DNA from 2 places in the Lactobacillus amylovorus DSM 20531 genome. Region 2 is predicted to be linked to the other one. Evidence: predicted binding sites of a transcription regulator. Region 2 holds the regulator's gene; the other holds the start of a gene.
What was found. The regulator LexA, encoded in region 2, represses DNA repair genes until DNA is damaged. The targets are predictions, from matches to a motif close to CNAACANNTGTTNG.
Positions count from the first base shown of each region.

Region 1: the regulator LexA is predicted to act here: its motif matches at 2,337-2,350, upstream of recA (recombinase RecA).

Region 1 is NZ_CP017706.1:1,750,391-1,753,930, forward strand. Features, by position in the region: gene ymfI (elongation factor P 5-aminopentanone reductase) at 1-463, shown strand, start outside; gene LA20531_RS09010 (helix-turn-helix domain-containing protein) at 531-1,646, shown strand; gene pgsA (CDP-diacylglycerol--glycerol-3-phosphate 3-phosphatidyltransferase) at 1,669-2,229, shown strand; gene recA (recombinase RecA) at 2,418-3,512, shown strand.
Region 2 is NZ_CP017706.1:268,574-272,113, reverse strand. Features, by position in the region: gene LA20531_RS01315 (uracil-DNA glycosylase) at 1-85, shown strand, start outside; gene LA20531_RS01310 (SGNH/GDSL hydrolase family protein) at 85-888, shown strand; gene lexA (transcriptional repressor LexA) at 907-1,533, opposite strand; gene LA20531_RS01300 (DUF896 domain-containing protein) at 1,685-1,948, shown strand; gene LA20531_RS01295 (YneF family protein) at 2,014-2,232, shown strand; gene LA20531_RS01290 (ABC transporter ATP-binding protein) at 2,316-3,540, shown strand, end outside.

The DNA.
Region 1 (3,540 bases), 690 kb from region 2:
CAAGTACGGTTTTTTAGGCGATGAAACACTTGATAACATTACTAAGTTAATCAATGTAAACCTTACTGTACCGATAAAACTGACTAAGCTGTTAGAACCGCAATTAATGCGGCAAGACTATAGTCGGATAGTTTATCTAGGATCCGTTTATGGCGGCGTAGGCAGCGCGCTTGAGGCTGTTTATAGCGCAACTAAAGGCGGGTTAACGCGTTTTGCCCAGGCATATGCTCGTGAAGTCGCATCTAATAATTTAACGGTTAACGTGATTGCTCCAGGTGCCGTTAAAACTAACATGAATGCCATCTTTTCTGAAGATACGATTCAGGAAGTACAAGATGAGATTCCTATGGGACGTTGGGCTAAAGCAAATGATATTTCATATTGGGTAACGACTTTGTTAAATAAGCGTAGCGGCTACTTAACAGGGCAAACTATTTATGTAACTGGCGGCTGGCTTTTATAACTAAGACGTTGCAAGTGAATTTTTATGGTATACTCAATTTGTTAAACTTAATTTTGAAGAGGTAAATATGGCAGACATCGGAGATAAATTAAAGAGCGCCAGAGAGGCTAAAGGACTTTCAATTCAAGATATCGAAAAGGCAACTAAGATTCAAAGCAGATATCTTGAAGCAATTGAAAACAATGAATTTGATAAGCTTCCAGGTGATTTTTACGTTAGAGCATTTATTAGACAATATGCTCAAGTTGTTGGCTTAGATGGTAAGGAACTTCTTAGCGACTATCATGAAGATATTCCTGAATCCAAGCCGGATGAATACGTAGAAAACTCGATTGACAATAAGAGTGAAGAAGTACGTGAGACTACTGATAATAAGAAGAATCTGTGGAAGAATTACTTGCCACGGATTGCGATCGGCCTTGGTGTTATTATCGTAATCTTGGTTGTATATGTCTTATATGCACGCTTATCATCTGGTGGTCAACAAAATGAAGCAGATAATAGTGGTGTAACTGTTTCATCACAAAAATCATCATCTTCTTCATCAAAGAAGCCAGCTAAGAAGGTGGCTGTAAGTCAAGTTAGGGTTAAGAAGATCAGTGATAACGAATACCGTGTTACTGGTTTGAAGAATAACCGTCGTTTAGTTGTTCGTGCAGGCTCAACTCAAAATATTTCTGCTAGCGTATCTACTGACGGCAATACTATTTGGCAATCAACTTTAATCGCTAAGCAAAAGCATACTGTGGCTCTCCCATCTAATGTACAACGAGTAGTAATAACTTTAGGTAACGACAATGGTACTTCAATTACCATCGGTGGCAAGAAGATTCCTTATGCACCAAACAATGCATACCGTACCATTACTTTGTTGATTGGTAAGGCTAAGAGAACTTCACATAATTCTAATACCCAAAACGATTCAAACAACACAAACGATAACAATTCTACTAACAACGGTGGTTCAAATACTCAAAGCAGCCAAACTCAAAGTAGCAAAACCACTACTAGCAGAACTGAAACTCAAAGTAGCCGTACGCAATCATCAACTACTCAAAGTAGTCAAGCTAATGAACAAAGCAGACAAACACAACAATCATCTGCTGCGCAATCATCAACTACTACCCAAGGTAACGCTGGTGGTAACAACGGCGGTGGCAACAACGGAAACAATGGTAATTAAGGCTTAGGAGAAGTAAAGAATAATGAATTTACCTAATAAACTTACTGTATTTAGAATCTTTTTGATTCCAGTATTTATGTTAATTATAATTTTTGGTGGGGATGCACATACGGTAGCTGCAGGTTACACCGTTTACTGGAGTAGAGTAATTGCTGCGATCGTATTCGCAATTGCTTCAGCAACCGACTGGTTTGACGGTCATATTGCTCGTTCACGTAACATGGTTACTAACTTTGGTAAGTTTGCTGACCCATTGGCAGACAAGATGCTAACTATGACTGCATTTATTTACTTAGTTGACTTAAAGCTTGCTCCAGCATGGGTTGTAGCAATTATCGTTTGCCGTGAATTAGCAGTTACTGGTTTGCGTTTAATCTTGGCAGAAAACAAAGGCCAAGTTTTGGCAGCTAAGATGCCAGGTAAGATTAAGACCACTTGCCAAATGCTTTCAATCATTTTCTTGTTGATTGGTAACTTCTGGTACATTGGTACTATCTTACTTTACTTAGCATTGATCTTTACTATTTACTCAGGTTACGACTACTTCCACCAATCATGGGGCGTATTCAAGGGTTCAATGTAATAGATTATTAATAATTGATTAAAAGAAGCAAGTTTTTGCTTCTTTTTTTATTTTCTCAGAAAAAAATGAGCCTTTTTTGCGTAATAAAAAGTGTAGGGAAAATGGTTTGAACATTCGTTTGCATTTTGCTTGCAAATTGGTTGTTGAACAAAGTATAATTATTAAGTACGAAAATTTAGGAGGTAGCAATGGCCAAAGATGAAAAGCAAGCTGCATTAGACGCAGCTCTTAAGAAAATTGAAAAGAACTTTGGAAAAGGTGCCGTTATGCGTATGGGTGAAAAAGCAGATACGCAAATTTCAACAGTGCCAACCGGTTCACTTGCCTTAGATGCCGCTATTGGTGTTGGTGGTTATCCTCGTGGCAGAATTATCGAAATTTATGGTCCAGAATCATCTGGTAAGACTACTGTAGCCCTTCATGCAGTTGCTGAAGTGCAAAAACGTGGCGGAACAGCTGCTTATATCGATGCCGAAAACGCAATGGATCCGGCTTACGCAGAAGCTTTGGGCGTGGACATTGATTCATTGATTCTTTCACAACCTAATACTGGTGAAGAAGGTTTGCAAATTGCCGATACCTTGATTTCCAGTGGTGCGATTGACATTGTGGTAGTTGACTCTGTAGCTGCCTTAGTACCACGTGCCGAAATTGAAGGTGAGATGGGGGATGCTCACGTCGGCTTGCAAGCTCGTTTGATGAGTCAAGCTTTGCGTAAATTATCAGGTACCATTTCTAAGACTAAGACAATTGCGATATTTATTAACCAGATCCGTGAAAAAGTTGGTGTCATGTTTGGTAACCCTGAAACCACACCAGGTGGTCGAGCACTTAAGTTCTACTCAACTATTCGTCTTGAAGTAAGAAGAGCAGAACAAATTAAGCAATCAGGTGATGTTCTTGGTAACCGCGTTAAGATTAAGGTTGTTAAGAACAAGGTTGCTCCACCATTCAAGGTTGCCGAAGTTGATATCATGTATGGCAAGGGTATTTCACAAAGTGGTGAATTGCTTGATATGGCTGCCGACAAGGATATTATTGATAAGGCTGGTTCATGGTACTCATACAAGAATGACCGAATTGGCCAAGGGCGTGAGAATGCCAAGAAGTATCTTGAAGATCACCCAGATATTTATCAAGATATTCAAGAACAGGTTCGTAAGGCTTATGGAATTGACGAAAAGTCAATTGCTGATCGCGAGAATCCTGAAAAGATCAAGGAAAAGCGTGAAGAAGCACAACAAGAAGAATCTGATGCCAAAGATGCTGAAAAAACTAAATAATATTAGTCTTTACCTTGGAATTTATTCC
Region 2 (3,540 bases):
TGCTGTTTTTTACAATCGCAAACTAAGTGATAATATTATTAAAGATTGGAATATAATTAAGCCTTATCTAGAAAAGGAAAAATAATGAGTAACGAAACTTTTTTAATACCTATTAGACAAAATAATGATTTATCTGATGTTGCCTTAAATGAGTTGAGAATGGATTTGGATGAGCATCCTCTAAATCAACGTAAATATACTGAACTTGCATATTTGCCTGGCAACAGCCGCAAGTATAGTTTGAATAGTGTTAAAACGATTGAAAGTCCATTGCGTCATAAGAAGATTTTGTTCTTAGGTTCATCAGTTACTTTTGGCTTTGGTGCCTTAGGTGAATCATTCGTAGATTATTTATGGAGGAAAGACGGAATCGACGCTATTAAAGATGCTGAAAATGGCACGACTTTGGTAGATCAAGATACAAGCTATCATGGTGACTCATACGTTGCCCGTTTTAAGGAAGAGCTTACAGAAGATAGGCCAGATATGCTTGTCTTGCAACTGTCAACTAATGATGCCAATACCAATCAAAAACTGGGTAAAATCAGTTCAGATGATACTTTTGATACGCAAACCATTATTGGCGCAATTGAGTATATCATCAATGAAGCACACAAAAAGTGGGATTGTCCTATTTTGATTTATACCAATCCATACTTTGAAAGTAATTTGTATGAACAAATGGTAGATAGTACGCTTGAACTTGCTAAAAAATGGGGAGTTCAAGTACTGGATCTTTATCATAATTCCGAATTTAAAAAGCAAGATTCACTTTATATGGCTGATGAAATCCATCCAACGCGTGCTGGCTATTTAGAGAAATGGATGCCTTTATTTGAAGAGCAGCTAAACAATCTTTTGCTAAAAAATAAGCTAAATTTAATTTAGCTTATTTCGTGAATATTATTAATCAATATTGTTACGGTAAAGGCTAACAACCTTACCCAAAATGCTTACCTTTGGCAAAATGATTGGATCCATAGTATCATTTTCAGGTTGGAGGCGGTAATGACCGTTTTCCTCGTAGAAACGCTTAACTGTGGCTTCATTTTCTTCGGTCATAGCAACAACAATTTCACCGTTGTTAGCTGAATTTTGTTTTCTGACAATGACGCTATCGCCATTAAGAATACCAGCGTTGATCATACTTTCACCGTGAACCTTAAGCATGAAGAGTTCACCAGCATCATTTTCCAAATCTGGTGGAAGTGGGAAGTATTCATCAATGTCTTGTACTGCAAGGATTGGTTGACCTGCGGTAACCACGCCGACAACTGGAATTTCCTTTGGCTTAATGCCAAGGGCATCTTTACCTTCAGGGGTAATTTCCAAGGCACGTGGCTTAGTAGCGTCCTTAATTAATAAGCCTTTGCGCTCAAGACGAGCTAAATGTCCGTGGACAGTTGAAGTTGAAGATAGATTAACTGCGGTACAAATCTCACGCACTGTAGGTGGGAAGCCGCGATGTTCGACAGTGTCATAAATATAGCGTAAAATTTCTAATTGTTTAGTTTCACTATTCTTTTTAGGCATATTTTTTCTCCGTTTATGAAAACTATTATTTTATTCGTTAAAATTAATTTTAACAGAAAAGCCTAGCAATCTCAAACAGGCGTTCTTTGAAAAGTGCTTTTTTTTGAGAGAAAAATACGGTAGACTAGGAATGTTATGTGAGGTGGATATTATGAATAAGGATATTATGAGCAAAGAAGAAGAAAAAAAGGTAACTGACCGTATTAACGAACTTTACCACAAGAAGGTAAAGGAAGGTCTAACTCCTGAAGAAGAAGCTGAACGTAAGGAACTTCATGAGAAGTTTATTGCCAACTTTAGAGCAGCCTTTAAGCAAGACGTTGAAGATATGGTAATTATCGATAAAAACGGTAAAGAAGTAACCTCAGAAAGAGCAAAACGTGCTCAAAGAAGAAAAGGTCTTAGAAAAGATTAATTAAGCCTTTTAAAAAAGTGAAAAATTATGTAAGATATTATTGTTAGTTAGATGGAGGATATAATATGAATTTAGGTTTAGCAATATTTTTGATTATTATTGCACTTTTAGTTGGTGCAACAGCAGGTTTTTATGGTGCAAGAGCATACATGAAGAAATACTTTAAGGAAAATCCTCCTATTAGTGAAGATATGATCGTTGCTATGATGTCTCAAATGGGACAAAAGCCTTCTAACAAGAAGGTTCATCAAGTAATGAACATGATGAAGCATCAACAAAAGTAATTATTAGATTATTTTGTGATGTTGAGGCGAAGGATTATTCCTTCGTCTTTTTTGGTGCTCTTTTTAAAGAATGGAGTGAGTAAATGAACATATTTAAAAAACTGGGTTGGTTTTTTAAACAAGAAAGGAAACGTTATATTATCGGAATTACTTTTCTTGCTTTAACCTCTTTAGCCAACTTAATTCCGCCAAGAGTATTAGGACTGATGGCGGATCAGCTGGATCAAGGTCACATCTCATGGGGGCAATATGGGATGTTGATTCTAGCTGTTTTGGCTGCCGCCTTTGTTTTATATATTTTGCGCTACTTTTGGCGTAAGCAAATTTGGGGCGGGGCCGCAGAACTAGAACGACAAATGCGTTCTAAACTGTTCGACCACTTTATGATCATGGACAGAACATTTTATCAGCGCCACCGAACCGGTGACTTGATGGCCCATGCAACTAACGATGTGACTGCAATTCAAAACGTAGCCGGTGATGGTGTTTTAACCTTGGTTGACTCACTTGTAATGGGCTTATCAACAATGATTGCCATGATCATTTTCGTTGATTGGCGACTAACCATCGTTGCCTTATTGCCACTGCCATTTTTAGCATTAGGTGCTTGGAAACTTGGGGGTCGTTTACACGATGCTTTTGATAAGTCACAGGCGGCCTTTTCTCGCTTGAATAATAAGACTCAAGAATCAGTTTCAGGCATTAAGGTACTTAAAACTTTTGGTCAAGGAAAAGAAGATACCCAAGCTTTTGACAAGATGGTTGATGATACTATTAACATCAATAAAAAAGTGTTTGTTTGGGACTCCTTGTTTGATCCATTGGGTACGGTAGTTATTGGTGCAACCTATGTAATTACCATTATTTATGGTGGACTTTTAGTTACAAATAAAGTGCTATCGATTGGTCAGCTCGTTTCCTTTATTGCCTATATTGCCAACATGGTTTGGCCGATGTTTGCGATTGGTTATTTGTTCAATATTTTGGAAAGAGGTAGTGCGAGCTACGACCGTGTAGAAAAGCTACTTTATGAAAAACCGTTAATCACTGATGCCCACGCTGATCAAAGTATTAAGGCTCAAGACTTACAAGGTGATTTGCATTTTGATATTAAATCGTTTGCTTATCCTGATGAAAAGGATATTCCAGTGTTAAAGAACATCGATTTCACCTTAAAACCTGGTCAAACTTTAGGTTTAGTAGGTCGTGTAGGTGCTGGTAAAACGACAATCATTCAGCTGCTATTGAGAGAATTCGACCAATATGACGGTGAAATTACCTTAAATGGCATCAATATCAAGAAAATTC